2 linked regions of the Stappia indica genome follow. The protein of the gene in region 2 interacts with the protein of the main gene of each other region in a pairwise test. Links are inferred from orthologs where the notes say so. Each region holds a gene or a part of one and is shown on either strand. Other genes may lie near its edges. The genes, in order: ribD and accC.

Region 1 (15,432 bases), 590 kb from region 2 along the record:
AGGTCGTTACGGGCCATGTCGTAAGCCAGTTCGACAGCGGCTGCAAAGCCTTCCGCATCGGTCCCGCCATGGCTCTTGATGACAATACCGTTCAGGCCGAGAAACACGCCGCCATTGACCTTGCCCGGATCCATCTTCTCGCGAAGGCGGTCGAACGCGTCCTTGGCAAGCAGGTAGCCCAATTTCGCGCGCCAGGTCCGGTTCATCGCGGCGCGCAGGTAGCTGCCGATCTGGCGGGCAGTTCCTTCTGCCGTCTTCAGCGCGATATTGCCGGCAAAGCCTTCCGTCACCACCACGTCGACGACGCCTTTGCCCAGATCGTCGCCCTCGACGAAACCGGCATAGGTGAGCGAGCGCAGATTGGCCTCTCGCAGCAGACGTCCGGCCGTGCGCACCTCTTCCAGGCCCTTGACCTCCTCGACGCCGATATTCAACAGGCCGACGGTCGGGCGCTCGATCGAAAAGAGAATACGCGCCATGGCGCCGCCGAGCAGCGCGAAATCGATCAGCTGCTGCGCATCGGCACCGATGGTCGCGCCGACGTCGAGAACGATGGACTCGCCGCGCATGGTCGGCCAGATGGCGGCAATGGCCGGCCGCTCGATATTCGCCATCGTGCGCAGGCAGAACTTCGACATGGCCATCAGCGCGCCGGTATTGCCGGCGGAGACGGCAACGTCCGCGTGACCGGTCTTCACCGCCTCGATGGAGCGCCACATGCTCGACTTCCAGCGCCCCTGGCGCAGGGCCTGGCTGGGCTTGGCGTCCATGGCGACCGAGACCTCGCAATGATGCAGGGTCGACGCCTCGCGCAGACGCGGATGCGCCTGCAGCAGCGGCGCCACGATGTCCGAGTTGCCATAAATGGAGAAGCTGATGTCGGGGCGCCGCTCAAGCGCCAGGGCTGCGCCGGGTACGACGACTTCCGCCCCCCTGTCGCCGCCCATTGCATCCAGCGAGATTCGAACCGTCTGAGCCATTGTCCGTGTCTTCTGGATCGGCGTCCGCGTCTCGTTCACTCGAGCGAGGAACACTGCCGATCGGCACTGCTGTCCCGAATTTCCGACCCTTCACCAAGGGCCGGGACGGCCGTTCTGCCGTCGTATTCTTATGTCGCCTGTGCCGCCCTTCGGGTCGTCTCACAAGGTCCCGCACCTCACCGATGGAATGCGCTGGTGCTGCGGTCGACAAGCAACGGTCAGCCCACCCCCATCATTTGAAGCGTTGGGAACATACCCGTTTACAACGGCGAGACAACAGCTTTCTGGCAATGCGCCCCGATGGCTGGATGGCCCAGCTTATTCGTCGCGCTTGCGAAACCGCTCCAGAGCGGCGAACGGCGACGGCGGCTTGTCGTCGGCTTCTTCACCGCCCTCGTCCCCGAAATCGTCCGGTAGTTCGGCGCCCGGGGCACGCGGAAACGGATCGAGCGCGAGTGCCAGCTGCTCGCACAGGATGGCCCCCAGGTCGATCCTGCTGCCCTCCAGCAGGTCCGGCGGATCCTCGGCAAAGGCGTCCACATCGATCTCGCCGTCGTCGGCGATACCCGCGAGGGCTTGCGCATCGGGATCGAAGCGCAGGGAGAAACGCTCGTCGATCACCTGCTCCACCGGCGCCAGAGTGACGACGCAGGTCTGGCTGGCGCGCGCCTTCAGGTTCCCTTCCACGGCGACACCGTCACGTCGCCATCTGCGGAGCTCGAACCGAGCCACGACGTCGGCGAGTCCGACCAGCGAATAAGCCTTGGCCATGCGCTGCAGGTCAGCCTCGTCCGGGCGCAACTCGATGGCGAGCGGCTTCGCGGTCAGGTGCTGGACGTCCTGTGGATGCGAGAATGGAAAATCTGATAGGGTCATAGCTGTCTCTGTCTGCCTCCTGCTTCAGCCGATATCCGTCGGCTCGTCAGGCCAGACCGGCCCGTTTGCGATAATAGCCGGGGCGTCCTGGCGCGACAGCCCGTCAGCCGCACCGCGCAGGTAGCGGGCAATGGCATGCGCGGCCACCGCATCGTGGGCATCGGCGAACAGATTGCGGTTCACAAGATTCTCGAGATCCTGCAGGCCGTCGGCAGCCAGCGCTTCTGCAAGGGCGGCTGCACGCCCGTAGAAAGCCTCGGCCATTTTCTTGACCTTCTTGGGCACGCCCAGATCGCCAACGCCCATCTCGCGAAGCGACCCATCCATGTCGGCAAAAAACGTGTCGAAAAGCCGCTGGGAAAAGTCGGAAGCAACCTCTCCCTCCCCCCTGAGGCGATTGAGCACCAGAATCGTGTGCAGCATCACCATCTCGAAACGGCCGTCGATCGTATCGGGCACATTGTACCGTGCGTAGAGCCACGGCTGCCGCGCCTGTGCCACGATCGAGGTGTATGCGGCGAGCACTTCCGGACGCTGACGCCGGCGAAAGAGACCGAAGACCATGTGTTGCCTCGCTTGGACGAAGGTTGCCAAGTGGCCTAGCGCAGGTTAGGGACTTTGCCAAGGATGCGCGGAGCGACAAAAACGGCACGCGGCTGCCTTCCGGCCGTGACAGCCGCCAGAAAGCAACAGGATACGCTTCACATGAAGACATGGATTCGCGGAGCAGTGCTGGTGAGCGTCCTGGCGCTGCCGCTGGCCGGTTGCTTCACCACCACCATCAATCACGGCCATGTCATCCGGCCCGAGCGGGTGCGCGACATCCAGGTGGGATCGAGTCGCGAACAGGTGGAACTGTTGCTCGGATCTCCCTCGACCTCCTCGCGGCTCGACGGCGAAGCCTATTACTACATCTCGCAGGTCAAGGAGACGACCGCGTTCCTGATGCCCGAAACAGTCGAGCAGCGCGTCGTCGCCATCTATTTCGACGAGGAAGGCTTCGTGCGCGACACGGCCTATTACAGCCTGGAAGACGGCAAGGTCGTCGACATCCTCAGCCGCAAGACCCGCACCGGCGGCGCCGACTACGGCTTCCTGTCGCAGATCCTGCGCGGCGCCCAGAACCCGAGCCTCAACCTGTAGCAGCTGGGGACCGAGCGGTCCCAGTTCCTGCCGGACGCAAAAAAACGCCCGCAGCCAAGGCCGCGGGCGTTTTGCATTCTCGCTGATGAGCGTGCCTGGATGCCGTCTGACGGTACCCAGGCCGCAACGTCAGCCGTGGGCCAGAACGGCCAGCAGCAGCAACGCGATGATGTTGGTGATCTTGATCATCGGGTTGATTGCCGGACCGGCAGTGTCCTTGTAGGGATCGCCGACCGTGTCGCCGGTGACCGAGGCCTTGTGCGCCTCCGAGCCCTTCATGTGCTTGACGCCGTCCTTGTCGACAAAGCCGTCCTCGAAGGACTTCTTGGCGTTGTCCCACGCCCCGCCGCCGGCGGTCATGGAGATGGCGACGAAGAGACCGGTGACGATGACGCCGAGCAGCATCGCGCCGACGGCGGCAAAGCCCTGCGACTTGCCCGCAATGGCGGTAATCACGAAGAACACCACGATCGGGGACAGGACCGGCATCATCGACGGGATGATCATCTCGCGGATCGCCGCCTTGGTCAGCATGTCGACGGCGCGGCCGTAGTCCGGCTTCTCCGTGCCTTCCATGATGCCCGGCTTCTCGCGGAACTGCCTGCGCACCTCCTCAACGACCGCGCCGGCGGCGCGACCGACAGCGGTCATCGAAATACCGCCGAAGAGGTAGGGAAGCAGACCGCCGAACAGCAGACCGACCACCACGTAGGGGTTGGACAGGGAGAAATCCACCACGACCCCGTCGAAATAGGACCCGGGCGCCGCGTTGGCCGCGAAGTATTTCAGGTCCTCGGTATAGGCGGCAAAGAGCACCAGCGCACCGAGACCGGCGGAGCCGATCGCATAGCCCTTGGTGACGGCCTTGGTGGTGTTGCCGACCGCGTCGAGCGCGTCGGTGGTCACACGCACTTCCTGGGGCAGACCGGCCATCTCCGCAATGCCGCCGGCATTGTCGGTCACCGGGCCGAACGCATCGAGCGCAACCACCATGCCGGCAAGCGCCAGCATTGTCGTCACCGAAATGGCGATGCCGAACAGACCGGCAAGATTGAACGCGCCGAGAATGCCCGCAATGATGATGATGGCGGGCAGTGCGGTGGCTTCGAGCGAGATGGCGAGGCCCTGGATCACGTTGGTGCCGTGTCCCGTAACGGAGGCCTGGGCAATCGAACGCACTGGGCGATAGTCGGTGCCGGTGTAGTATTCCGTCACCCAGATGATCAGGCCGGTGACCACCAGGCCGACAAGGCCGCAGTAGAACAGGTGCCGACCAGCGAAAGTCAGTCCGCCCGAGGTGGTGTACTCGGTCGAAAAGCCCAGCCAGAAGAACACGATGGCGAACAGTGCCACAGCCGACAGGACAGCGGTGGCGACGAAGCCCTTGTACAGGGCGCCCATGATCGAGTTGTTGCTGCCGAGCTTGACGAAGAACGTGCCGATGATCGACGTGACCACGCAGGCACCGCCAATCACCAGCGGCAGGAGCATCAGTTCGAGTGCTGCGGCTCCGGTGAAGAAGATCGAGGCCAGGACCATCGTGGCGACGACGGTCACCGCGTAGGTCTCGAAGAGGTCGGCCGCCATGCCCGCACAGTCGCCGACATTGTCGCCGACATTGTCGGCGATGGTGGCGGGGTTGCGCGGGTCGTCTTCCGGAATACCGGCCTCGACCTTGCCGACAAGATCACCGCCCACATCCGCACCCTTGGTGAAGATGCCGCCGCCGAGGCGGGCAAAGATGGAGATCAGCGAGGCGCCGAAGCCGAGGGCGACCAGTGCGTCGATGACGATGCGGCTCTGCGCATCGTAGCCGAGGATCTCGGTGAGGATGGTGAAATAGACGGCAACGCCCAGCAGGGCGAGGCCCGCAACCAGCATTCCCGTGACGGCACCCGCCTTGAAGGCGATCTCGAGACCGGCAGCAAGCGACGTGCTGGCGGCCTGAGCGGTGCGGACGTTGGCGCGCACCGAGACGTGCATGCCGATATAGCCCGCCGCCGCCGACAGGATCGCGCCGATGGCAAAGCCGATGGCGACCAGGCTGCCGAGCAACCAGACAACCAGTGCGAAGATGACCACGCCGGCGATGGCAATGGTCGTGTACTGACGGTTGAGATAAGCCTGCGCGCCTTCCTGGATCGCACCGGCGATTTCCTGCATGCGGGCATTGCCGGCATCGGCAGCCATGACGGACTGAATGGCCCATACGCCGTAGGCAAGGGACAGCAGACCACACAAAATTACTATTACGAGCTCGAGCATTCTTCCCCCCAATGAAGGACGCGGAAGGACCTTTCCTTGATTGTTATGCGGTCCTGCGGGAAGAACGGTATCTGTCCTGTGCGTCCCGTCAAGGACGAGTTTCCACCCGGCCGGGACAGATCGCGCGCCCTGCAGCTTCAGGCAATGGCTGTTTTGTCATGCCGCGCCAGCGCTCATAACGCTGCGGAAACAACGATGGACAGCAGGCACATGACAATCTTCCGCAAGGGAAGATTCAGTCCTGAAATCAAAGAAAAAGCCACGGCGGATCGCCGTGGCTGCTTCAGTCCACAATCGGGGGCGCAAGCGAGGGACTCAGGCTCCCTCTTCCGCCTGCTCCGGCTTGGTCGGGCCGTCGAACTCGCTGCTGCGGAACTCGCGCGCCAGCTTGTCGAGCACGCCGTTCACCATGCGCGGCTCTTCCGCCTCGTAGAAGGCGCGGGCGACATCGATATACTCGCTGATCACCACACGGGCCGGAACGTCCTTGCGGCGCATCAGCTCGAACGCTCCGGCGCGCAGGATCGCGCGCAGCGTCGTGTCGATGCGGCGGAGCGGCCAACCGGCGACCAGCGAGCGATGGATCACCGGATCCAGATAGCGCTGCTCCGCGACCACGCCCTTGACGAGATCGCGGAACCACGACGCATCCGCCTCGCGGTACTGTTCGCCGTCGAGCTCCGCACCCAGGCGGAACGCCTCGAACTCTGCCAGCACGTCGGCAAGGCTCGAGCCGCCGACATCCATCTGGTACAGCGCCTGGACAGCGGACAGCCGCGCCGCGCCGCGCTTGTTGGCGGGGCGGACGGCCGGCTCTGTCCTGGCTTCGTTGTCTTCAGTCATTGTCAGATTCCGAAACGGTCCCTGATCGCGATCATGTCGAGCGCGGCCTGCGCTGCCGCGCCACCCTTGTTCTTCTTCGCCGGGTCGGCACGCACCCAGGCCTGCTCGCCGTTCTCGACCGTCAGGATGCCGTTGCCGAGCGGCAGCGCCGCGTCGATGGTGAGCTCCATCACCGCACGGGCCGACTCGTTGGCGACGATGTCGTAGTGCGAGGTCTCGCCGCGGATCACACAGCCGAGCAGCACAAAACCGTCGTAGTCCGCGGTCCCCGCCTCCATGGCAGCGAGTGCCATGGCAAGGGCAGCCGGAATCTCCAGGACGCCGGGGACGGACACGCGTGTGACGTCGGCGCCCTGCCCTTCGAGGACGTCCATGGCGCCAGCGACCAGGGCGTCGGCGATATCGTCGTAGAAGCGGGCGTCGATGATCAAGATGCGAGGGGTCGTCATGTCGCTCTCTTCGCTTTCATGTCATGGCAAGCCGGGAGCCGGGCGCGCAAGAGGCGTCAGAACGGACCGGCTGCACTGCCGGAGGAGCCGGCAACAAGGTGCCGGTAGGAACCATGCCGGGCCGGTTTTGTCCAGCGCGGATTGTCAGACCCGCCATGCCCGCACCGGGCACCTGACACGATGTGGGGAGCCGGAGGACTCGCTCAGCTATACTCCGCGAGCCGGGCTGCGTAGCGCGCCATCATGTCCACTTCGAGGTTGATCCTGTCGCCGGCCGTGCGCTCGCCCCAGGTCGTCACCGCCAGGGTGTGCGGGACCAGGAACACGGTGAACGTGTCGCCGTCTACCTCGTTGACCGTCAGCGACGTACCGTGAAGGGCAACGCCGCCCTTCTTTGCAATGAACGGAGCGCACTCTGCCGGGGCGCGGAAGCGGAAGAAAACCGAATCCGGATGGTCGATGCGCTCCAGGATCTCTGCCGTGCCGTCCACATGCCCCTGGACGATGTGACCGCCAAGCTCGTCGCCGATCTTCAACGAGCGCTCCAGATTGACGCGGTCCCCTGCCTTCCAGCCGCCGACGGTCGTCAGGCGCAAGGTCTCGGCCGCCGACTCGATCTCGAACCAGTTGTCGCTGCCATCCCTGCCCCTGGCCGTCACCGTGTGGCAGACACCGTCGCAGGAGATGGAGGCGCCGATGTCGATGCCGTCGGGATCGTAGGCAGTCAGGATGCGCGTACGCAAACCCGCCGGAATGGCCTCGACCGAGGCAATGCGTCCCATGTCCGTGACGATACCGGTGAACATGTCAGCTCCTTTCGCGGACAAAATGGGTCATCGTGTCGGCACCGACCCGCCGGGTGCCGACATTGCGGAATCGGACGCTGGCGGTGACCATATCCGTACCACGCGAACCGAAGGGCAGGATCCCCCCCTGCCCGATCACGAGGCCGCTTTGCGAGATGATCACCTCGTCGGCAAGATCCGTGTCCAGGAAGGCGCGCGCCACCGTCGAACCGCCCTCGACCATCAGCTTGGTAATGCCGCGCTGCCCCAGGGCCCGGACGGCCGTGCGCGGATCGATCGGCTCGCCCTTCGCCCGCGCCAGGCGGATCACGGTGCAGCCGGCGACCGTCAGCGCCTCCACCTTGTCGGGATCGGCATCGGCGGCGACAAGCAGCCAGAGCGGGATCTCGCCGGCTGTCTGGACCAGCTTGCTGTCCAGGGGGAGCCGCGCATTCGTATCGAGAATGATGCGCACCGGGGAGCGATGGGCAAGGCCGGGAAGCCGACAATTGAGGGAAGGGTCGTCGGCGAGCGCCGTGCCGATGCCAACGAGAATTCCGTCGCACTCGGCGCGCAGGATATGGACACGCCGGAAGACATCCTCGCCGGTGATGGCGATCTGCCCTGCCCCGCGACGCCCAATGAACCCATCGCGCGAGACGGCAAGCTTGAGAACCACAAGCGGACGGCCGCGCGTCAGGCGGCTGACATGGCCGGCATGCAGGGCGCTGCAAAGTTCCTCGCGTACGCCGGAGCGCACCTCGACGCCGGCGGCCTCCAGCATCGCCACGCCGCGGCCTGAAACGCGCGGATTGGGATCCAGAAGACCGATCACGACACGGCGAATACCGGCCTGCGCCAGCGCGACACAGCACGGGCCGGTGCGCCCCTGGTGGGAACAGGGCTCAAGGGTGACATAGCAGGTGGCACCGCGCGCAGCTTCGCCTGCCTGAGCGAGGGCGACGACTTCCGCATGCGGTCCGCCGGGCGGGCGGGTGTAGCCGCGGCCGACCACGACGGGGCCGTCGCCGTCATCGCGCACGATCAGCGCGCCGACTGCCGGGTTGGGCCATACACGGCCGAGAGCACGCCGCGCATAGGAAGCGGCGGCAGCCATGAAACGATCATCGTGGCAGCTGTCCGGCATGGTCAGGTATGTCCGAGGGTCAGGTCTCGTCGAAGGCCGCAGCGTCGGGCCCACTCATCTCGTCGAGAAGGGCCTCGAAGTCCTTGGCTTCCCGGAAATTCTTGTAGACGGAGGCAAAGCGCACATAGGCGACGTCGTCGATCACCTTCAACCCTTCCATCACCAGGTTGCCGATGTCGCTCGCCTTGATGTCGCTTTCGCCCGAGCTTTCGAGCTGGCGCACGATGCCGCTCACCATCCGCTCCAGACGCTCCGGTTCGACGGGGCGCTTGCGGGTTGCGATGCGGACCGACTGCATCAGCTTGTCGCGATCGAACGGCACGCGGCGACCGCTGCGCTTGATCACGGTCAGCTCGCGCAGCTGGACGCGCTCGAAGGTGGTGAAGCGGCCGCCACAGGCGGTGCAGATCCGGCGACGGCGGATTGCGGTGTTGTCCTCCGTGGGACGCGAGTCCTTCACCTGGGTGTCGTCACAACCGCAATAAGGGCACTTCATGCGCTTTGGGCTCCGGACCGTGAGCCGCCCTCACGGCGGCCCACAAGACTGGTTGCCGGTGCGCTTCCCGCGCACCGGCCTGCAATCAAAGGTTCGGGTAGATCGGGAAGCGATCGGTCAGTGCGATCACCTTTTCCTTCACCCGAGCCTCGACCTCGGCATTTCCATCATCGCTGTTGGAGCTGCGCAGGCCGTCCAGCACCTCGACGATCAGCCGGCCGATCTCGCGGAACTCGCCCTGGCCGAAGCCGCGGGTGGTGCCGGCCGGCGTGCCGAGACGGATGCCGGAGGTAACGAACGGCTTTTCCGGGTCGAAGGGAATGCCGTTCTTGTTGCAGGTGATGTTCGCACGGCCAAGAGCTGCCTCGGCGCGCTTGCCGGTGGCATTCTTCGGGCGCAGGTCGACAAGCATCAGATGGTTGTCGGTGCCGCCGGACACGATGTCGAGCCCCTGCTCCTGCAGGCTGGCGGCCAGCGCCTTTGCATTGGCGACCACGGCCTGGGCGTAGGTCTTGAACTCGGGCTGCAAGGCTTCGCCCAGGGCAACGGCCTTGGCGGCGATGACATGCATCAGCGGACCGCCCTGCAGACCCGGGAAGACAGCCGAGTTGATCTTCTTGGCGATGGCCTCGTCATTGGTCAGGATGAGGCCGCCGCGAGGACCGCGCAGAGACTTGTGCGTGGTGGTGGTGACCACATGCGCATGCGGCAGCGGCGACGGGTGCGCGCCGCCGGCGACGAGGCCGGCGATGTGTGCCATGTCGACCATGAAATAGGCGCCGACGGAATCGGCGATCTCGCGAAGACGCTTCCAGTCCCAGGTGCGGGAATAGGCCGTGCCGCCGCCGATGATCAGCTTCGGCTTGTGCTGTTCGGCAAGGCGCGCGATCTCGTCCATGTCGAGCATGTGATCGTCCGGACGCACGCCGTAGGACACGACATTGAACCACTTGCCGGACATGTTGACCGGCGAGCCGTGGGTCAGGTGACCACCCGAATTGAGGTCGAGACCCATGAACGTGTCGCCCGGCTGCAGCAGCGCCAGGAACACGGCCTGGTTCATCTGGCTGCCGGAGTTCGGCTGCACGTTGGCGAACTGGGCGCCGAACAGCTCCTTGGCGCGATCGATCGCCAGCTGCTCGACCACGTCGACATACTCGCAGCCGCCGTAATAGCGCTTGCCCGGATAGCCTTCGGCATACTTGTTGGTGAGGATCGTACCCTGCGCCTCGAGCACGGCCAGAGAGACGATGTTCTCCGACGCGATGAGCTCGATCTCGTGGCGCTGGCGACCCAGTTCGCTGGTGATCGCAGCGTTGATCTCGGGATCCGCATCGGCAAGCGAGCGCGTGAAGAAGTTCGGATAAATCGCCGTGTCGAGCGAGGTGTCAGTCATCGACATCGTCGGTCCCCTCTAGCAGTCCTGAAGTGAGATCAATCGCGCATGGCGACCATTGGCGCCGTCGGAACAATGCCGGACCGGCCAGACCAAAAGGTCACGCCAGATAGCACAGCCATTCGCGGGAACCAAGGCCCATTGCCCGGCCCGCGACATCTCGCCGGCTCAGCTCCCTGCAGCGAGATCAGCGGGCGGGCGCCTCTTGGGCAAGGCGCCTCATAAGCTTCCGCAGAGCAAGTTGCTGAAGGTCGGCCTGCGTGGCCTGAACGGGGCCAAGCACGACGACCTCGATGCCTGTCTCAGCATCAATCGCCGTTACCTTGACCTGCCGTCCGACAGGATAGAATTCGAAATAGACTTCGCCTTTCGGCTGCCTTCCAATGGTCACGACACCATCCGTCCGACATGCGCAAGATTGCCGCGCCCCGGCTGGACGGGACCGCATCGAAGCGCCCCGCCCTTGCCTGGATGCGACAACCCGCCAATCACTGTAGGGAAGCGCTGCCGACTGCGGCCTCGCTCATGAGGACGCCGTCGCGATTGTAGATGTCCTCGCGGAAATGGATCACGCCTTCCGCGGTTGCCCAGGCCGTGACATAGGACATGTAGATCGGGATCTTGTTGCCGAGCTTCACGTCCTCGCGCGAACCGGAGCGGATCGTCTCGTCGACCCGGGCGCGACTCCAGTCGGAGGTCGTGCTCTCGAGCAGCCAGGTGATCAGCTCGCGAACGTTCTGCACGCGCACGCAACCGGACGAATGGAAGCGGTAGTCTGAGCCGAAGAGCGACTTGGACGGCGTGTCGTGCAGATAGACCTGATGCGAGTTGTGGAAGTTGATGCGCACCGAACCCAGCGAGTTGATCTCGCCCGGCTCCTGGCGGAACTGGTACTGAGTCGCCTCGTCGGTGTTCCAGTTGATCTGCTGCCAGGCGAGCTCGTTGCCCTTCCAGTCGAAGATCCGGATGCGGTTCTTCTCGAGGTAAGCCGGATCCTCGTTCATCTTCGGGATCAGATCCTTGCGGATGATCGAGACCGGAACCGTCCAGTACGGATTGAAGTTGAGCTCGTAGATCGACGAGTTGAGAATCGGCGTCTGGCGGTCGATCTTGCCGACGACGGCGGTGTGGCGCGAACGCACGCGGCCGTTCTCCACCGCCTCGATCTCGGCCGCCGGAATGTTGACCATCACGTAGCGGTCGCCCAGGAAACCGGACATGGAGCGCAGACGCACCAGATTGGTCTCCAGTTGGCCCAGCCGCACATTGGCCGAAACATTCATCGCTACCAGAGTGCTCTGGCCGACCACGCCGTCCGGCGTCAGGCCATGGCGCAGCTGGAAGCGGCGCACGGCCGCGTCGACGTAGGAATCGAACGTGTCGGAGAGACCCGCGGTCTGCTCGAGATCACCTGAAACCATGAGGCGGCGGCGCAGCGACACGACGTGTTCGTCGCGCATACCCAGCCGCATCGCCTTCCGGCCGCTGGTCACCGGCTGCCAGCCGCCCTGCTGAACGATCATCGAGTAGCGCTGGATCGCCGTCTCGACATATGTCGCGGTGTCGGGAGACAAGGTCGGAAACGAGGATTCGACCGCCTGCAGGCTGCGCATCGTGGTGTCGAACTGGTCGTTCCATTCGACGCGCTGCTGCTCGATCCGCATCTGCACGGGAGCCGGCTGCGCCAGCGCATCCCCTCCGATCGCGACGGAGGCAAAAACGCCTGTCAGTGCCAATGCGGCGCCCCTAGCGCCGGCCCGCAGGCCGAGAAGGCGCCCATCGAAGAGGTCGGTTGCTGCAAATCCCACCGTATCGACTCCAGTCCCAGGTCAAGCTCAGAAAGGTCTCGTTAGGGATACGCCGCCAGCATTAACAAATGCTCACAACCGTCGACAAAGGAGACCCGCCCCGGCCCGACGCGGCAAGAACTCTGCCCGGACCACGCTCCATCCGCATCGGATGACGCAACGGTTCCTAAGCCATCCCATTATGGCGCATTCATGTCGCGGCGCGAAAAAGCGCAAGCCAGCCGCCACATGCACCGAAGCCGCCTCGCACAATCTGCACGAAGCGGCTTCGATGAGGACAGGCCGGAAAATCCCGGGCAGTCAGAGACGATACAGGATCTGGTCGGTCCAGAAGCGCTCCAGACGGCGCAGCGAACGGTTCAGGACCTTGAAGTCGTCCGGACCGATCTCGCCGACCTGCTCGACCGACAGCATGTGCCGCTCGTACAGGGCGTTCACCTTCTCGGCAACGTCCTTGCCCTTCGCCGTCAGGCTGACACGGACCGAACGGCGGTCGGTGCGGGAGCGCTGGTGGTGGATGAAGCCCATGTCGACGAGCTTCTTGAGGTTGTAGGACACGTTCGAGCCGAGATAGTAGCCACGGGTCCGCAGTTCACCGGCGGTCAGTTCCGCATCGCCGATGTTGAACAGCAGCAGCGCCTGCACGCTGTTCACGTCTGCGCGTCCTTCGCGGTCGAACTCATCCTTGATCACATCGAGCAGTCGCCGATGCAGACGCTCGACCAGCGTCAAAGCTTCCAGGTAGAGCGGCTTGATGTCATCGCTCTCTTCAGCCTGCAACGCGACGTCGACTGCCTTCTTTGCGGTCATCATTTGTTTGCGCCTCATGTATTGTTAGCGGTGCGTTTTTTGTCACCTTGAGACAGACAATACGAGGCGGTCTCTAAAATCCGCTTAAAAAGGAGACTAAATCTCCGGTTAACGCGCAAATGCGATGCAGGACGCGACGAAATACAGTCTGTTAACGATATTTTCCAGCGAACATCAGGGTTTTCAGGGGCAACTCAAACGAGCAAGGCGCGAAACGGTCTCCCGCTTCGCGCCCCTGCCATCGTTGGTGTCCAGCGTATGGACGGTTCAGGCGTCCGTCTTGCCGCGCAGGAACCGGACGATGCCGGAAAAGTCCGTATCGGCATCGCCTCCGTTGCAGAAAAGATTGTAAAGGGCGGCAGCCTCGGCACCGAGCGGCGTGGACGCGCCGCTTGCATGCGCGGCTTCCTGAGCCAGCTTGAGGTCCTTGAGCATCATCGCTGCCGCGAAGCCCGGCTGATAGTCGCGGTTGGCCGGCGATGTCGGCACCGGACCCGGCACCGGGCAATAGGTCGTCAGCGACCAGCACTGGCCCGAGGCGGTGGAGGAAATGTCGAACAGCTTCTGCGCGTCGAGACCGAGGCGCTCGGCAAGAACGAACGCTTCGCACGTGCCGATCATCGAAATGCCCAGCAGCATGTTGTTGCAGATCTTCGCCGCCTGGCCGGTGCCGGCACCGCCCGCATGAACGATCGTCTTGCCCATCACGTCCAGATAGGGACGCGCCGCCTCGAAGGCGGCATCCGGACCGCCGACCATGAAGGTCAGCGTACCGGCCGCAGCGCCGCCGACACCGCCGGAGACCGGCGCGTCGACCATGGGCATGCCGGCCTTTTCAGCGGCCGCCGCAACCGCGCGTGCGCTCTCCACGTCGATGGTCGAGCTGTCGATGAGCAGCGTTCCGGGGCGGGCATGCGACAGAATGCCATCCTCGCCCGTATAGACCTTGCGCACATGTGCGCCGGCCGGAAGCATGGACACGATCACGTCGGCATCGGACGCCACCTCGGCGAGATTGTCCGCCGTCTTGCCGCCCACCTCTACCAGGCGCGCCTTGGCCTCCGCCGACAGGTCGAGGCCGCGCACGTCGTGCCCTGCCTTGACCAGATTGGCAGCCATCGGACCACCCATGTTCCCAAGCCCGATAAACCCGACCTTTGCCATAAGCACTTCTCCCTTTTCCGCCCCGACGGCGGCACCATCACTTCCGCCCGCGACGTCGCGCGAGCCTGTCAGTTCAGACGAACCGGGGCCGGCCTCCCTGCCCCGGACCGCAGCCTTGCGCGATCAGCGTCGCTGCTCCCTTTCGCTGAGGTAGAGCAGGATCAGATAGATCGCGATGGTCGTCAGATAGAAGGCGATCTCGTAGGGCCGCCGACCGAAGATGTCCGCAAAGAGCGTGTGCATCACCACCTGGGTGAGCGCTCGCGTGAGCCACATCACCGCGCCCCACGACACGGTCAGCCACAGGCCGATCGCCGCTACCAGATCGAGAACACCGAAGAAGACCGTCGCCGCCTGCCACTCGACAGGCATTTCCCAGAACCACTGGCCGCGCCACGGCGACATGCCGACGATGCGCGCCCAATGGATCAGGCCGCTGAAGATCAGCAGGATGGCGATGGCGCGCAGATACCAGACAAGCGTCACGGACCAGGCCGGCCTGTGCTTCAGATAGTCCAGAAACAGCGTGGTCATGGACGAGCCTTTCTGCTCCGCCCGGCCGCCCTAGCAGGCCGCGCGGATCACATCACACATCGAGATCGCCGCCGACGGGCATCTCGAAATGCGCCAGGATGTCCGCCTCGGTCACGTCGGCCAGTTCGGCCGGCGACCATTTCGGCGCATTGTCCTTGTCGACGATCACCGCGCGCACCCCCTCGTAGAAGTCGGCGCCCTGGAGGATGTGGCAGACGATGCGATACTCGAGGCGCATGCAGGCTTCGAAATCGAGCGTCGCGCCGCGGCGGAGCTGCTGGAACGCCAGCATCACGCTGGTCGGCGACTTGGACCGAATTACGGCCGCAAGATCGCCGGCCCATCCCGCATCCGGATCGCCCGCGCGTGCGGCGCGCTCGTCGAGGGCAGACAGGATTTCAGCAACGGAGCCGCGGCCGAAAATGTCGGCGATGATGGAGGCGCGCGCGGCAAGCGGCGCCTCGCCGGCATCGTGGCGTGCTGCGTAGCGGGCAATCGCAGCGTCGATATCGTCGGTTTCGGTCAGCTCTCCGGTCAGCGCCTCCATGTCGCCGGCGGCGATGCCATGGGTCAGGATACCGGCCCACAGGGCGTCCGCCTGCTTGAGCCGGCCCGCCGACAGGGCGGCCATCATCCCGGTCTCCTGCGGCATGCGCGGCAGGAACCACGAGCCGCCGACATCCGGGAAGAAGCCGATTCCGGTCTCGGGCATGGCAAAAGTGGTGCGCTCGGTGCC
Region 2 (15,315 bases):
CGCGAGCGAGACGGCTTCCGAGGCTCCCGCCGAGACGGACGAGCCGGCGGCAGAGGCTGACGAAGCTGTGGCCGAGACCGTGGCCGAGGAACCTGCAACGCAGGCCGAGGCACCGGCGGAAGAGCCGGCCGAGCCGGTCGCGGCCGCTGCCGAAGCTGCTGAAGAGACGGGCGAAACCGTGGCCGAAGAGGCTCCGGTGGAGGCTGTCGCAGAAGAGGCTTCCGAGCCTGCCGAGCCCGAGGCGCCAGCCCAGCCGGCAGCTCCGAGCGAGCCTGTCGTGGTGCGCGAGACCGTCTCCAAGGACGGCAGCACCGAGGAGACCGACCCGGACGGCCCGAAGCGGTCCGGCTGGTGGCAGCGCCGCAGCTTCTTCTGATCTTCCATCCATGACATGACGACGGCGCCCGGGGATATCCGGGCGCCGTTTTCGTTTTGCGGAATTTTGGAAAATTTCGAGACGGATTTTGCAAAATCCCGTCTCGAAATCGGCAAAAATCGAGACGCGCCCGCAAAATCGGCCAGGCGGGCGGAACCGGCCGCCTGCGGGGACAAGTCGGAACCGACGCGCGCCGAAAAGCCCCCTCTCTCGCCTCGCCGCCGACGGCACTATCCCCGGGAGGCGCGAAACTTGTCCCCGCGGCCCTGTCAGGGCTTAGGATCTTCCGCAAAGGCCACATCGGCGATGAGGCCCGGACCGGCGGGCTTGCCGGAGGTGCTGGCGATCTCGGCGAGCGAGGCGGAGGCCAGGTCGCCGTCCAGCGTCACGACATAGCCCTTGGCGGCGAGACGCGCGGCCAGCGCCTGCGGCGTCAGTTCGAAGAGCGGCGCGACCTCGGCGATGGTGCCGTTCTCGATCGCCGACAGGGCGGCGCGCATCGGGTTGCCGCCGCTGGCACCGGCGGTCAGCACCGGGACGGCGAAGGCCAGCGAGGCGGCAAGGCCGAGGGCGGCGGGAACGACAAGCTGGCGCCGCTTCAGGTAGCCGGCAAGGCCGGGCCAGTTGCGCCACAGATGCACGGCGACGGGCGCCAGCAGCACCATGGACAGCCATTCGTGCATGCCATGGAAGGCGGCCGAGCCCCAATGGAAGAACAGGGCGATGCCGGACACGGCGGAGACGGCGAAAAGAACGATGGTGAACGTGGTTCCGTGGGTTTTCAGGACGCGAAGCATGATGCTCTCCGAAACTGGTCTGCCTCCTCTGCAGCAAGGCGTGGCAGAGGCGCGCGACCCCGGCAACGGGCAAGCTGTAACGGTCTGTCGCAAGGCCGTGCGCCGCGACAGATCCGGACAGTTTTGACCAGGCGCCGTCCGGGAGGATGAAACGCGAGGGCGGCGCGCGGAGTGAAGCACGGGAGAGTGTCGCGCGCCGTGAAGCGGGCGTGTATCGGGACGGCTTCGCCACTCCCTCCGCTGTCATACCTGCGAAGGCAGGTATCCAGTATCCGCCGGGGGCGGCGATGGTGCGAGGGCGGAACTCCAGCATGGCCGCGCTGAGGCCCGAGCCGGACGGTCGGTGGTTACTGGGTCCCGGTCTTCGGCTGCGCCGAAACCGGGACGACAGCCGAAGGGTGGGATCACGGCGGTCGGATGATCACCGAAGAGCAGAGGCACGGCGCCGCCTCCCTCTCGGAGGTCATCCCGGCCGCAGGCGAAGCCGGATAGCCGGGAACCATTGGCACCCTCAGCGGGTGTGAGGCGGAGGACGGTGGCAGCGCAGCCCCTGCGCTCAGACCTCTCCTCGCGTCTTCCCGGACGAGGCCGCAAGGCCGAAGATCCGGGACCGGAGAGGCACGGCGGGTGTGGGGTTGTTCCAGAGTGCCATCTTGAGGTCCTCGGCTCTCCGGTCCCGGGTCGCGCTGCGCTTGGCCGGGGTGACGAACCGAGAGGACGGTGCACGAGAGCGAGCGCCGTCCGGGAGGACGAAAGGGGAGGGCGGCGCGCGGAGTGAAGCACGGGAGAGTGTCGCGCGCCGTGAAGCGGGCGTGTATCGGGACGGCTTCGCCACCTTCCCGGCTGTCATACCTGCGAAGGCAGGTATCCAGTATCCGCCGGGGGCGGCGGTGGTGCGAGGGCGGAACTCCAGCATGGCCGCGCTGAGGCCCGAGCCGGACGGTCGGTGGTTACTGGGTCCCGGTCTTCGGCTGCGCCGAAACCGGGACGACAGCCGAGGGGTGGGGAACCATTGGCGGCTCATTTCCGCCGTTCCTTACGCGCCTGCCTCTCATCCCGTCATTCCGGACGGTCTGCGGCGCAGCCGCATGGCCAGATCCGGAATCCAGCGGACCAGCCGCGCCAAAGGCGCGCTGCATTCGGCTTTTGACGCTGGGAAGCGCGGGCTGACGCCCGCGGCTGATGTCTGGATGCCGGATCGCGCGATGACGCTACCGCGTCCCGCGGTCCGGCATGACGGGAGCGTGCGGGTGCGAGTGATGCGCGGGGCACGGCCGGTGAGCAGTTAGGCGATCCCCCATACTCGACGGACAGCCCCCCTCACCCCGCCCGGGACAGCCAGTCGGCGAGCCGCTCGACCGCCTCAGTGATGACGGCGTGATCGCCGGCGAAGGAAAAGCGCATGTAGGACCGGCCGTTGACCGGATCGAAGTCCGGGCCGGGCGTTGCCGCGATGCCGGCTTCTTCCAAGAGGCGCGAGGCGAAGGCGAGGCTGTCATTGGCGAAGGGGCGGATGCCGGCATAGAGGTAGAAGGCACCGTCGACGGGGAGCAGCTCGGTAAAGCCGAGCTGCGGCATGCGCTCCAGCAGCAGCGCGCGGTTGCGGGCGTAGCCGGCCTTCACCGCCTCCAGCTCGTCGCGCGCATCGAAGGCGGCCGCTGCCGCCCGCTGCGACAGTTCCGGCGGCGAGATGTAGAGGCTTTGCGCGATGCGCTCGACCGGGCGCACCAGGTCCTCCGGCAGCACCATCCAGCCGATGCGCCAGCCGGTCATGCAGTAGTATTTCGAGAAGCTGTTGATGACGATGGCCTTGTCGGTGAAGGACAGCGCCGTCTCCTGCTCGCCGTCGAAGACGAGGCCGTGATAGATCTCGTCGGAGATGAAGCGGATATCGAGCGCCTCGCAGGCATCGCTCAAGGCCTTGAGCGCCTGCGGCGTCATCATCGTGCCGGTGGGATTGGCCGGAGAGGCGACCAGCACGCCCTTGAGCGGGCCCTCGCGATGGGCGGCCTCGAGCAGCTCCGGCGTCAGGGCCCAGCGGGTGTCGGCGCCGACCTCGATCTCGACCGGCACCAGACCCAGCGCTTTCAGGATGTTGCGATAGGCCGGATAGCCGGGCGCTGTGATCGCCACACGGTCGCCGACATCGAAGGCGGCGAGGAAGGCGAGGTTGAAACCGGCCGACGAGCCGGTGGTGGCGACGATCCGCGACAGCGGCACATCGAGGCCGTGGGTGTCGCGATAATAGCCGGCAATCGCCTGCCGCAGGCTGGCCAGCCCGCGCGCCTCGGTATAGCCGATGCGCCCGCCCTCCAGCGCCGCACGGGCCGCCGCGAGCACGGGCGCGGGCGCCGCCGCGCCGGGCTGGCCGACCTCCATATGCAGGATGTGCCGGCCCTCCGCCTCCAGCGTGTTGGCGCGCGACAGCACGTCCATGGCGAGGAACGGCTCGACTTCGGACCGGCGGGAAGGATGCGACATGGATAACGTCCTGTGTTCGGTCTGGGCAGCAATCTGCGGCACGCGGCCCCGCCTGCCCATCTCGCGCCGCATTTTCCGCGTCTAGACGAAAGGCAGGAGGCTTGGGCTGGGCGGTTGACCGCCCTTCACCGGCTCCCTACCCTTCGCGCGCGTCGCTGTCGAGGCTCGGGATGGACCGCGGGTGCGGATTTTGCCCGCAAGGCCCGGCCCCGCGCGGCAGGCAAAAGGCAGAACAGGCCAGCAGAACAGGCAAGAGGCAGAAGATGGGGTCCTTCCGCTCGCTCGACCGCAACCGTCCGGGATCGCCCGCGATGTACAGCAGCTCGGCGCGCAGGCTGCTGCGCCGCACGGCGGCGCTGGCCATGGCCGGCGTGCTGGCACTGACGCCGATGGGCACGGCCGCGCAGGCGCAAGGCGGCATTCCGCTGGTGCGCGATGCCGAGACGGAAGCCTTGATGCGCGACTATGCCGGGCCGATCTTCGATGCGGCCGGCATCGCCCGCCAGCAGGTCGATATCGTTCTGGTCAACCGCAACGACTTCAACGCCTTCGTCGCCGATGCCCGGCGCATCTTCATCAATGTCGGCGTGATCACCGATGCGGAGACGCCCGGCGAGGTGATCGGCGTGCTGGCGCACGAGACCGGCCACATCACCGGCAACCACCTGGTGCGGCTGCGCCAGGCGCTGGCCAATGCCCAGATCATCGCCGTGATCGGCGCGGTGCTGGGTGCAGGTGCCGTCGTCGCCGGCTCCAGCTCGGGCTCCAGCGGCATCTCGCAAGGCGGCGCCGGCGCGCTGACCGCAGGCGCAGGCCTTGCCCAACGCTCGCTGCTGGCCTATCGGCGCGGCGAGGAATCGATCGCCGACCGCGCCGCCCTCACCTTCCTGCAGAAGACCCGCCAGTCGGCGCGCGGCATGCTGAAGACCTTCGCGCGCTTCGCCGACCAGACGCTGTTTTCGGCGCAATACACCGATCCTTACGCGCAGAGCCACCCGATGCCGCGCGAGCGGCTGACCCAGCTGGAGACGGTGGCGCGCCAGAGCCCCTACTGGGACGCGCCGGAAAACCCGCAGCTGCAGGCCCGCCACGACATGGTGCGCGCCAAGCTGATCGCCTTCACCGCCCATCCGAACACGGTGGCGCGCGACTACCCGCGCTCCGACAGCTCGCTGCCGGCCGAATATGCGCGCGCGGTGGTGACCATGCGCACCCGCAGCCGCAAGGAAGCGGTCGAGGCCATCGACAAGCTGATCCGCCGGCAGCCGGACAACCCCTATTTTTACGAACTCAAAGGCCAGGCGCTGCTGGAATCAGGCAACCCGAAGGCGGCCATCGCGCCGTTCCGCCAGGCCTTGAGCCTGCGCCCGCGGGAGGCGCAGTTCCAGATCTGGCTGGGCTTCGCGCTGGTCGCGGCCAACGACACATCGCTGCTGCCGGAGGCCGAGAAGATCCTCAAGGCCGGCCTGCAGGTGGACGAGAACTCGCCCATCGGCCATTCGCAGCTGGCCATCGCGCTCGGCCGACAGGGCAAGACGGCGGAGGCGGATGTGGCGACCGCAAGGGGCCTGATGGCGCGCGGGGATTTCGAGGCCGCCAAGCGCTACGCCGCCCGTGCACAAAAAAAATTGAAGCGGGGCACGCCCGCATGGCTGCAAGCCGATGATATCGTGTCCTATAAACCCCCGAAGCTCCCCGGACGGTCGTGACCGCGCCGCAAGGATGCAAGGCACTCACGCCGGCAGGGCCCGGCCGCTGGAGATCCGAATGAAGAAACTCGTACTGGCCGCCGCCGCGATGCTGGCGCTCTTCCTGTCGCCGATGGCGCTTGCCCAGGACACGCCGCTGCAGCGCGGCGACGTCGAGACCATCGTACGCGAGTACCTGGTCAAGAACCCGGAAGTGATCCGCGAGGCGCTGGAGGAGCTGGAGCGCCGCGAGCTCGCCGCCGCCAGCAAGGCCCGCTCGGACGCGCTGTCGAGCGTCGCCGACATCCTGTTCGAGTCCACCCGTCAGGTGGAGCTCGGCAACCGCGAGGGCGACGTCACGCTGGTCGAGTTCTTCGACTACAATTGCGGCTACTGCAAGCGGGCCATGGCCGACATGGAGCGGCTGCTGGAAGAGGACGACAAGCTGCGCATCGTCCTGAAGGAATTCCCGGTGCTGGGCCAGGGCTCGGTCGAGGCGGCGCAGGTCGCCGTTGCGGTCAACATCGTCGCGCCGGAGAAGTATCACGACTTCCACCGCGAGTTGATGGGCCTGCGCGGCCAGGCCAACAAGGCGGCGGCGCTGGCCGCGGCCAAGACCGCGGGCATCGACACGGCCAAGGTCGAGGAGACGCTGGGCAAGAGCGAGGTGAACACCGCCATCGAGGAGGTCTACATGCTCGCCAACCGGCTCGGCCTGACCGGCACCCCGTCCTATGTGATCGGCGACGAGGTGGTGATGGGCGCGGTCGGCTACGACCAGCTCAAGGGCAAGATCTCGGCCATGCGCAATTGCGGCCAGGCGACCTGCTGAGGCCGCCGGCGACGGGCGCGCGGGGTGAGCAAAGCGGGAAGATCAGGTCTTTTCCTCATCCGCGCGAGTGCCTATAAGAGGCGGGATGTCGCGACGCGGCGCGAGGGTGCGCCGCGTTGCCCCTTGTCGGGCTTCTGGACCGGACTTTCGACACCAGCAGGTTCGCCGCCGGGACCCTTGAAGAGGATTGCATGTCCGCCTCGATCTACGTCCTCAACGGACCGAACCTCAACCGGCTCGGGACCCGGGAGCCTTCCACCTACGGAACGGCGACGCTGGCCGATATCGAGCGGCTGTGCCGCGATGTCGGCGAGGATCTCGATCTCGACATCGAGTTCCGCCAGTCCAACCACGAGGGCGTGCTGGTCGACTGGATCCAGGAAGCGGGCGACGTCGCCCAGGGCCTGGTGATCAATCCGGCGGCCTATACCCACACCTCGGTGGCGCTTCACGACGCGATCCGGGCAGCGCAGATCCCGACCGTCGAGGTCCATCTGACGAACGTCCACGCCCGCGAGGCGTTCCGCCACCACTCCTACGTTTCGCCGGTCGCGCTCGGCGTGATCTGCGGTTTCGGCCCGACGGGCTACCGGCTGGCGCTGGAAGCGCTGTCGACCGTCATCAGGCCATGACCTGCGGGCGCACAGGCGCGCCTTAACAACCACGAAAAGATCAAGACAAGCCCATGTCGGAAAAGAAAAACCAGCTCGACCAGGACCTGATTCGCCAGCTCGCGGCACTGCTCGACGAGACCAACCTGACCGAGATCGAGCTCGAGCGGGACGATTTCCGCGTCCGCGTCGCCCGTCAGGTCACCGTCGAGGCGCCGGTCTCCATCGGCCGCGCCGCAGCTCCCGCCGTCGCCGCACCGGCGCCGGTCGCCCCCGCCGAGGCCGCCAACCATCCGGGCGCCGTGACCTCGCCGATGGTCGGCACCGCCTACCGCTCGCCGGAGCCGGGCGCGCGCACCTTCGTCGAGATCGGCGACACGGTTGCCGCCGGCGACACGCTGCTGATCGTCGAAGCCATGAAGACCATGAACCAGATCGCGGCGCCGCGCGCCGGACGGGTGACGGCGATCTTCGTCGAAGACGGCCAGCCCGTGGAGTACGGCGAGCCCCTCGTCGTCATCGAGTGACGGGGACCGAGCCCATGTTCTCCAAGATCCTGATCGCCAACCGGGGCGAGATCGCGCTGCGCGTGCTGCGCGCGTGCAAGGAGCTTGGCATCCAGACGGTGGCCGTGCACTCGACCGCCGATGCCGATGCCATGCATGTGCGCCTTGCCGACGAGAGCGTCTGCATCGGCCCGCCGGCCGCGCGCGACAGCTACCTCAACATCCCGCAGCTGCTGGCCGCCTGCGAGATCACCGGCGCCGACGCGGTGCATCCCGGCTACGGCTTCCTGTCGGAAAACTCCCGCTTCGCCGAGATCCTGGAGGCGCACAACATCGCCTTCATCGGGCCGACGGCCGAGCATATCCGCATCATGGGCGACAAGATCGCCGCCAAGCAGACGGCGCGCGACCTCGGCATCCCGGTGGTTCCCGGCTCCGACGGCGCGGTGACGCCGAGCGACGATGCCCATGCGATCGCCCGCGAGATCGGCTATCCGGTGCTGGTCAAGGCCGCTGCCGGCGGCGGCGGACGCGGCATGAAGGTGGCGCTCACCGAAAAGGACCTCGACACCGCGCTGTCGACGGCCCGTTCGGAAGCCAAGGCCGCCTTCGGCGACGATGCGCTCTACATGGAGAAGTATCTCGGCAAGCCGCGCCACATCGAGATCCAGGTGCTGGGCGACGGCCGGGGCAATGCCATCCATCTGGGCGAGCGCGACTGCTCGCTGCAGCGCCGCCACCAGAAGGTCTGGGAGGAGGCTCCCTCCCCGGCGCTGAACGCGGCGCAGCGCAAGGAGATCGGCGAGATCGTCGCCACTGCCATGCGCAAGCTGAAATACCGCGGCGTCGGCACGATCGAGTTCCTCTACGAGGACGGCAAGTTCTACTTCATCGAGATGAACACCCGCCTGCAGGTGGAGCATCCGGTGACGGAGATGATCACCGGCATCGACCTGGTCAACGAGCAGATCCGCATCGCCTCGGGCGCCGAGCTGACGCTGCGCCAGGAGGACGTGCTGTTCGAGGGCCATGCCATCGAATGCCGCATCAATGCCGAGAACCCGCGCACCTTCGCGCCCTCGCCCGGCCAGATCAGCTACTATCACCCGCCGGGGGGCCTGGGCGTGCGCGTCGATTCCGGCGTCTATCAGGGCTACCGGATCCCGCCGCACTACGACAGCCTGATCGGCAAGCTGATCGTGCACGGCCGCAACCGGGTGGAGTGCATGATGCGGCTGCGGCGCTGCCTCGACGAGTTCGTCGTCGACGGCATCCAGTCGACGATCCCGCTGTTCCGCGACCTGGTCGACAACCAGGACATCGCCAACGGCATGTACGACATCCACTGGCTCGAGAAGTATCTCGCCGCCAAGTCGGACGACGACTGACGGGACGGACGGCGCCGCGAGCCGGCGCCGTCTCCCGAAGTTTGCAGGCGCGCGTTTGACGAGCCTGCCAGGAAGGGCAGCCATGGCCGGGAACACCCACGATCCGCTGGTCATCACGCCGCAGGTGCTGCTCAAGGCCTATGCCTGCGGCATCTTTCCCATGGCCGAGTCGGCCGAGGATCCCAACCTCTTCTGGATCGAGCCGGAGCATCGCGGCGTCCTGCCGCTCGAGAGCTTCCACATCCCCCGCCGCCTGCGCCGCACCCTGCGCCAGGACGTGTTCGAGATCCGCGTCGACCACGACTTCCAGGGCGTGATCGACGGCTGCGCCGCCCCGGCGGACGGCCGCCGCAAGACCTGGATCAACCGCGAGATCCGCCGCCTCTACGGCGCGCTCTACGACATGGGCTACTGCCATACGGTGGAAGCCTGGCGCGGCGGCGAGCTGGTCGGCGGGCTCTACGGCGTGTCGCTGGGCGGCGCCTTCTTCGGCGAGAGCATGTTCGCCCGCGAGCGCGATGCCTCCAAGGTGGCGCTGAGCCATCTGGTGGCGCGGCTGATCGCCGGCGGCTACCACCTGCTCGACGCGCAGTTCGTCACCGAGCACCTGGCCCAGTTCGGCGCGGAAGAAGTGCCGAAGGCGATCTACGACAGGCAGCTGAGCGCCGCGCTCAATCACTATGGCGACTTCCTGGCCCTGTCCGACCGGGTCACGGGCGCTGAGGCGCTGGCCGTGATCGACAGCGCGCAGGACAGCTCGGACAGGGACTGAGCTCCCTAAAACTCCAGGCCGAGCAGCCGCGCGACCTCTTCGGCCAGCAGGCGCGCCTCGTCCGCGCCCTTGCCGCGCGGCTCCGTCTCCAGGATCGTCAGCCCCTCGCCCATCGAGGCGGCGAAGGCCGTACGGTTGCCGAGCCGGGCGGAGGCGACGGTGAAGCCGTTCTCGCCGATCAGCCCCATCACCTCGGCCGTCAGCGCGGCGCGCGGCGGCACGCGGTTCAGCACGACGAGCGAGTCGGTGCCCTCACGCCTGGCGATGTCGACCGTCTGGCCGGTGGCCCACAGGTCGACCTGCGTCGGCTGCATCGGCACCAGCACGAGGTCGGCGGCCTCGATGGCCGGGCGCACGTCGGAATCGGTCTTGGGCGGCGTGTCGAGGATGACGAGGCCATGGTCGCGGGCGAGCGAGCGCGCCTCGCGCCGGGCGCCCCAGCCGCTGGAGGTGCGGAAGGTCAGGCCGGTCGTCCCGTCGCCGAGCGAGCCCTCGCGGGCCTCGTACCAGGTGCCGAGCGAGCCTTGCGGATCGATGTCGACCACGGCGACCGGAAAGGCGCCGCGCGCGGCCAGCGCCACCGCAAGATGCGCCGCCAGCGTCGTCTTGCCCGAGCCGCCCTTTTGCTGCGCGACAGAAATGATACGCCCCGTCATGGTCTGCTCCCGCAGGTTCCGTCTTCGCTCGTGCCGTCCATCAGTGTTGCCCGCCATTGTTGCATTGCAAAAAATCAAAGACAATCGCCATCATGGTGGCCGCCGGGCGAGGCATGCGCAAGCGCCGTCCCCTCTTCCGTCCCCTCTTCCGCCCCCTCTGGACCGGGCAAGGCCGAGGGCGTAAACAAGGGCCCGCCGGCCGTCCCGCACCGTTCCATCCGCAGGAGATTTTCCGTGACCGACCATGTGATTGCGCCTCCTGCCGCGGCCGATGTCGCCGTCGAGGGAACGGATGCGCGCTTCCCCATCCGCCGGGTCTTCTGCGTCGGGCGCAACTATGCCGCCCATGCCCGCGAGATGGGCAAGGACCCGGACCGGGAGCCGCCGTTCTTCTTCACCAAGCCGGCGGACGCGGTGTGCGATGCCGGCGGCACCCTCCCCTATCCGCCGCTGACGCAGGACCTGCATCACGAGGTGGAGCTGGTGGTCGCCATCGGCCGCGGCGGGCGCGACATCGCGCCGGAGGATGCGGAAAACCACATCTGGGGCTACGGCATCGGCATCGACCTGACGCGCCGCGACCTGCAGCAGCAGGCCAAGGACCTCGGCCGCCCCTGGGACTGGGGCAAGGCCTTCGACCGGTCCGCCCCCTGTTCGCCGCTGGTGCCGGCAAGCCGCATCGGCCACCCGAAGAGCGGGCGTATTTCCCTGTCGGTGAACGGCGAGATCCGCCAGCAGGGCGACCTGGCCGACCAGATCTGGCCGGTCGCCGATATCGTCGCGATCTGCAGCGCCTCGGTGGAGCTGAGGCCGGGCGACCTGATCTTCACCGGAACGCCGGCCGGCGTTGCCGCGCTGAAGCCGGGCGACCGGCTGGAGGGCGAGATCGAGGGCGTGGCGCGGCTCAGCCTTGCCATCGGCGCGCCGCAGGACCGGGGCTGATCCATGGCCACAGACGGCACACCGATGCCCGCCGGGGCCGACTGGACGCCGCCGCGGGCGAGCGCCCTCGTGGTGCTGCGCTCGCTGGTCTTCCAGGGCTTGGTGATCGCCTCCCTTGTGCTGCTGGCGCCGGCCTGCCTCTTCATGATCCTGCCGCGAGCCGTGACGCGGGTCGTCGCGCGCATCGTGGTGCATGGCTGGCTGGGCCTGCTGCGGCTGACCGTCGGGCTTGCTTACGAGGTGCGCGGGCGCGAGCACCTGCCGGACGGGCCGTGCCTGATCGCCGCCAAGCACCAGTCGGCCTTCGAGACGCTGGCGCTGCAAGTGATCCTGAAGGACCCGGCCTTCGTGCTGAAGCGCGAGCTGACGCTGATCCCGGTCGCCGGCTGGGGCATGTGGCGGCTCGGCCATATCGCCATCGACCGCTCGGCCGGCGCCAGCGCCCTGATGAGCCTGATCCGCCAGGCCAAGCAGCGGGTCGCGGAAGGCCGGCAGGTGGTGATCTTTCCCGAAGGCACGCGCAGCACGCCGCTGTCCGCCCCGACCTATCGCCCCGGCGTTGCCGCGCTCTACCGGGCGCTGCAGGTGCCGTGCGTGCCGGTGGCGCTGAATTCCGGCGTGTTCTGGCCGCGCAACAGCGCGTGGAAGTTTCCCGGCCGCATCATCATCGAGTTCCTGCCGACAATCCCGGCAGGGCTCGCGTCCGGTCCGTTCATGGAGCGGCTGGAGCAGCAGGTGGAGGAGCGCACCGAGGCGCTCGTCGCCGAGGCGGACGACGCGCGGCGCTGAAGACCCCCGCGGCGGACGCCAAGACGCTGGAAGTCAGGGGCGCGGGAAAGTCAGGCGGCGGCCGCGGCGCCCTCCAGGCGCCAGGTGCCCGAGGCGGCAAGATTGCGCGCGATGCGGTAGATCTCCGGCGCGTAGAGCATCACCTGCGTGATGTAGGCCGAGATCGTGACGATCTCCTGCACCGTGTAGATGTAGTAGATCGTGTATTCGGTGACCGGCAGGTCCAGCCCCTTGACCAGGAACAGCGCCACATAGAGCCCGGCGAGACCGGCGGTGACGAAGGCAAGGGTGCGGCGCAGGCGCGTATAGCGCGAGCCGAGACAAAGATAGCTCGGCCGGCCCGTGTCCGGCAGGCGCAGCAGCCGCGTGGTGATGATCCCGCTCATCAGGATCGACAGCGCCTGGAACACGAAGAACAGGTAGCTGCCCAGCATGTGCAGGTCGTGGTTGTGGCGGAAGGTGACCTGCGTGCAGATGACCATGCCCGAGGTGCCCAGCACCTGCATCACCAGGAACACCGCCATCATCCGGCGCAGGCTCGCCGCGACCTTCGGCATGTGGCCGGCACGCGCCGAGATCGCCCCGTAAAAGGCGTAGGAGATCGGCAGGATCGCCAGCGCGATGACGATGGCAACGCCGAGGATCGCCGCCGCGAAGGGATCGCCGATATAGGGATCGGTGATCGCCCGGCTGACCGTCGGCGCGCTCTGCTGGACATAGTCGGGATGGCGCTCGTAGAAGGTCCAGCGGGCCCAGACCATCATGTAGATGGCGGAAGCGGGCACCAGGACCACCGGCAGGCCGGCCGCAAGACCCGTGAGGCGGGCAAGGAGCGGCGCCCTGTCGGAGGCCGGCGTGCCGCCGTCCGTGGCCGTGTGCGAAGACTGTCTCATGCGCGCCTGCCGTCTTGCCCTGTTCCCTGCCCTTGCGTCGCGGCGGCCGCCACGACCCGAGGGCAGGACGTGAATAGTGGAGCCCTTGCCCGTCCGCAAGCCGCACAAGACGTGGAAACGCCGGAACAGCCTCCGTATTAGTTCCGATTCCCGAGCGACTTGATGCTGGAACAGAACCGGCTTAACCCTTATGACACTCATAAAACACGCTGAAATCCGCAGGAACGGGGCTGAGATGGTACTGACGGCAGAGGGGATGGATGCCGCAACGATCGAGCGGCTGCTCGATCTGGTCGCGAAGGAGGGCATGGTCGAGCGCGAGAAGCTGGCCGTCGATGCCACATTCGAGGATCTCGGCATCCAGTCGGCCGACATGGTCGTCATCCTGATGGCGGTCGAGGAAGAATTCGGCGTCTACATTCCCGTCGACGGCGATCTGGCCGACGCCCGAACGCTGGGCGATTTCCTGCAAGTGCTTGCAGCACGAATGAAAGAAGGCGCCGAGTGACCAGCGCAAACCGGCGCGTCGTCATCACTGGAATGGGAGCCATCACGGCGGCCGGCACCGGCGTGCAGGCCCTGTGGGAGGCTGCGCGCGACGGGCGCAGCGGCGTCGGCGAATTGCGCTTTGCGCGCTATCCGCGCCAGCGCGTCTCCCGCTCCGCCCATATCACCGGCTTCGAGCCCTCGGCGCATCTCAGCGAGCAGGAGCTCAAGACCACCGACCGATTCGCCCAGCTGGCGCTGGTGGCCGCCGACGAGGCGCTGCGGCAGGCCGGCCTCGACACGCAAGGCCCGCTGGGCGCGCGCTGCGGGACGATCATCGGATCGGGTATCGGCGGCGCCTGGACCTCCGACGACGGCCACTACAATTTCTACGTCCACGACGCCCGGCCCGACCTTCTGGCCATCGCCAAGGTGATGCCGAACGCCGCCGCCTCGCAGATCAGCATCCGCTACGGCGCGCGCGGCCCCTCGCTCGCCATTTCCAGCGCCTGCGCCTCCGGCACCCAGTCGGTCGGCTACGGATTGCAGATGATCCGCGCCGGGCTCGCCGACACGATGCTGGTCGGCGGCAGCGAGGCGCTGCTGACGCCGGCGAGCTTCCGCGCCTGGGAGGCCTTGCGGGTGATGGCGCCGGAGGCCTGCCGTCCCTTCTCCGAAAAGCGCAACGGCATGGTGCTCGGCGAAGGCGCCGCGGTGCTGGTGATCGAGGAGCTGGACCACGCGTTGAAGCGCGGGGCGACGCCGCTTGCCGAACTCGTCGGCTACGGCACTACCAGCGATGCGGCCGACCTGCTGCGCCCGACCGTCGAGGGCCCGGCCACGGCCATTGCCGGGGCGCTGGCCGATGCGGGGCTGGCGCCGCAGGACATCGGCTATGTCAACGCCCACGGCACCGGGACGGTACTCAACGACATTGCCGAAAGCGAGGCGCTGCGCCAGGTCTTCGGCGCCCATGTGGAGGGGCTCGCGGTCTCCTCGACCAAGCCGATCCACGGCCATGCGCTGGGAGCGGCCGGCGCCATCGAGCTGGTGATCACCGTCGAGGCGCTGCGCAGCGGCATCGCACCGCCGACCATCAACTGGCTGGGGCCCGACCCCAAATGCCTTGCCGATCCGGTGGCGAACACCGCACAGGCCCGGCAGATCGATGCGGCGCTCAGCAACTCCTTCGCCTTCGGCGGCATCAACGCCACCGTCGCGATCCGAAAGGTCTAGGGCGGTGAGCGCGGCGCAGTGGACGACCATCGCCGCCCTCGACCTGTCGACGGCGCGCGCGCAGGTCAGGGCCTTCGCCGCAGCACTCAGTGCCCCTGAAGAGCCCGTGCCGGCAACCTATGCCTTCACCGTCTTCTCCCATCCAAGCGTCATGGAAACGCTGGCGGGGCTGGCAAGCGAACGTTCCGCCGTGCTGGTCCACCAGGCGCAGGACTTCGTCTACAACGGCGAGCTGGAGGCGGACCGGCACTACACCGTCCTCGTCGACTGGAAGCGCCATGAGGAGCGCGCCGACCGGCTGACCCTGCGCGGACGGGTGCAGGACCTGCAAGGCGCGGCGGACGGCACACCCTTGCAGGAATTCCGCGCCGAGATCGTGCTGTTCGAAAACCGCGAGGGCGCGCCATGACCGTGCTCGCCGTCGGCCACCGCTTTGCCGACACGAAGCTCGCGATCCTCGGGCCGGACGACGTTGCCGCCTATGCCGAGGCCTCCGGCGACCACAACCCGATCCACCTGGATGAGGCGGCCGCACGCGCAGCCGGCCTGCCCGGCGCCATCGTCCACGGCATGCTGATCATGGGCCGCCTCGAGGGCGCGGTTCGCGGCTGGCTGCCGCACGCACGCATCGCCGGCCTGCAATGCCGCTTCGTGAAGCCGCTGGCGGTGGGCGACGGCATCTCCATCGGCGGGCGCGTCGCGCGGCGGCGCCCCCTTGCGGAGGGAGAAACGGAGCTGCTGGTCCGCCTCACAATCGCCAACGGCGCCGGCGCGATGATCTGTGTCGGTGAGGCCGTGCTGCATCTGGGGGCGGCCGCTTAAGGCCGCAAAAGGCCGGCCGGGACAGGCGCCCTTACGCGTC

What was found.
Region 1: the proteins of accC (region 2) and ribD interact in binary tests that used the Escherichia coli proteins (3 or more experiments, as listed by UniProt). The link is inferred for Stappia indica from one-to-one orthologs.

What each region holds. Positions count from the first base shown.
Region 1 is NZ_CP046908.1:90,122-105,553, reverse strand. Bases 6,412-9,409 are described here. They hold ribD (bifunctional diaminohydroxyphosphoribosylaminopyrimidine deaminase/5-amino-6-(5-phosphoribosylamino)uracil reductase RibD), read right to left. Parts: upstream 8,459-9,409; coding sequence 7,364-8,458; downstream 6,412-7,363. Other genes in these bases: glyA (serine hydroxymethyltransferase), read right to left, coding at 9,070-9,409; nrdR (transcriptional regulator NrdR), read right to left, coding at 8,508-8,984; GH266_RS00495 (riboflavin synthase), read right to left, coding at 6,760-7,362; ribH (6,7-dimethyl-8-ribityllumazine synthase), read right to left, coding at 6,412-6,556. Also shown: phosphate acyltransferase PlsX, read right to left, coding at 1-980; GH266_RS00525 (YceD family protein), read right to left, coding at 1,299-1,856; GH266_RS00520 (ubiquinol-cytochrome C chaperone family protein), read right to left, coding at 1,881-2,420; GH266_RS00515 (outer membrane protein assembly factor BamE), read left to right, coding at 2,562-2,999; GH266_RS00510 (sodium-translocating pyrophosphatase), read right to left, coding at 3,129-5,264; transcription antitermination factor NusB, read right to left, coding at 5,580-6,107; more of ribH, read right to left, coding at 6,110-6,411; more of glyA, read right to left, coding at 9,410-10,380; GH266_RS00475 (DUF6898 family protein), read right to left, coding at 10,568-10,771; GH266_RS00470 (L,D-transpeptidase family protein), read right to left, coding at 10,869-12,188; transcriptional regulator LdtR, read right to left, coding at 12,489-13,001; mmsB (3-hydroxyisobutyrate dehydrogenase), read right to left, coding at 13,266-14,162; GH266_RS00455 (DUF6163 family protein), read right to left, coding at 14,286-14,696; GH266_RS00450 (enoyl-CoA hydratase/isomerase family protein), read right to left, coding at 14,749-15,432. UniProt on the Escherichia coli protein: Converts 2,5-diamino-6-(ribosylamino)-4(3h)-pyrimidinone 5'-phosphate into 5-amino-6-(ribosylamino)-2,4(1h,3h)-pyrimidinedione 5'-phosphate.
Region 2 is NZ_CP046908.1:683,413-698,727, forward strand. The notes cover bases 6,622-9,502. They hold accC (acetyl-CoA carboxylase biotin carboxylase subunit), read left to right. Parts: upstream 6,622-7,326; coding sequence 7,327-8,679; downstream 8,680-9,502. Other genes in these bases: aroQ (type II 3-dehydroquinate dehydratase), read left to right, coding at 6,622-6,806; accB (acetyl-CoA carboxylase biotin carboxyl carrier protein), read left to right, coding at 6,860-7,312; aat (leucyl/phenylalanyl-tRNA--protein transferase), read left to right, coding at 8,762-9,451; parA (ParA family partition ATPase), read right to left, coding at 9,457-9,502. In the rest of the region: GH266_RS03110 (Rne/Rng family ribonuclease), read left to right, coding at 1-376; GH266_RS03115 (DUF4405 domain-containing protein), read right to left, coding at 646-1,173; GH266_RS03120 (pyridoxal phosphate-dependent aminotransferase), read right to left, coding at 2,494-3,654; GH266_RS03125 (M48 family metalloprotease), read left to right, coding at 3,918-5,363; GH266_RS03130 (DsbA family protein), read left to right, coding at 5,422-6,174; more of aroQ, read left to right, coding at 6,366-6,621; more of parA, read right to left, coding at 9,503-10,107; GH266_RS03160 (fumarylacetoacetate hydrolase family protein), read left to right, coding at 10,342-11,049; GH266_RS03165 (lysophospholipid acyltransferase family protein), read left to right, coding at 11,053-11,838; GH266_RS03170 (Frag1/DRAM/Sfk1 family protein), read right to left, coding at 11,889-12,731; GH266_RS03175 (acyl carrier protein), read left to right, coding at 12,967-13,239; GH266_RS03180 (beta-ketoacyl-[acyl-carrier-protein] synthase family protein), read left to right, coding at 13,236-14,453; GH266_RS03185 (hypothetical protein), read left to right, coding at 14,458-14,862; GH266_RS03190 (MaoC family dehydratase), read left to right, coding at 14,859-15,275; GH266_RS03195 (DUF2478 domain-containing protein), read right to left, coding at 15,307-15,315. UniProt on the Escherichia coli protein: This protein is a component of the acetyl coenzyme A carboxylase complex; first, biotin carboxylase catalyzes the carboxylation of the carrier protein and then the transcarboxylase transfers the carboxyl group to form malonyl-CoA.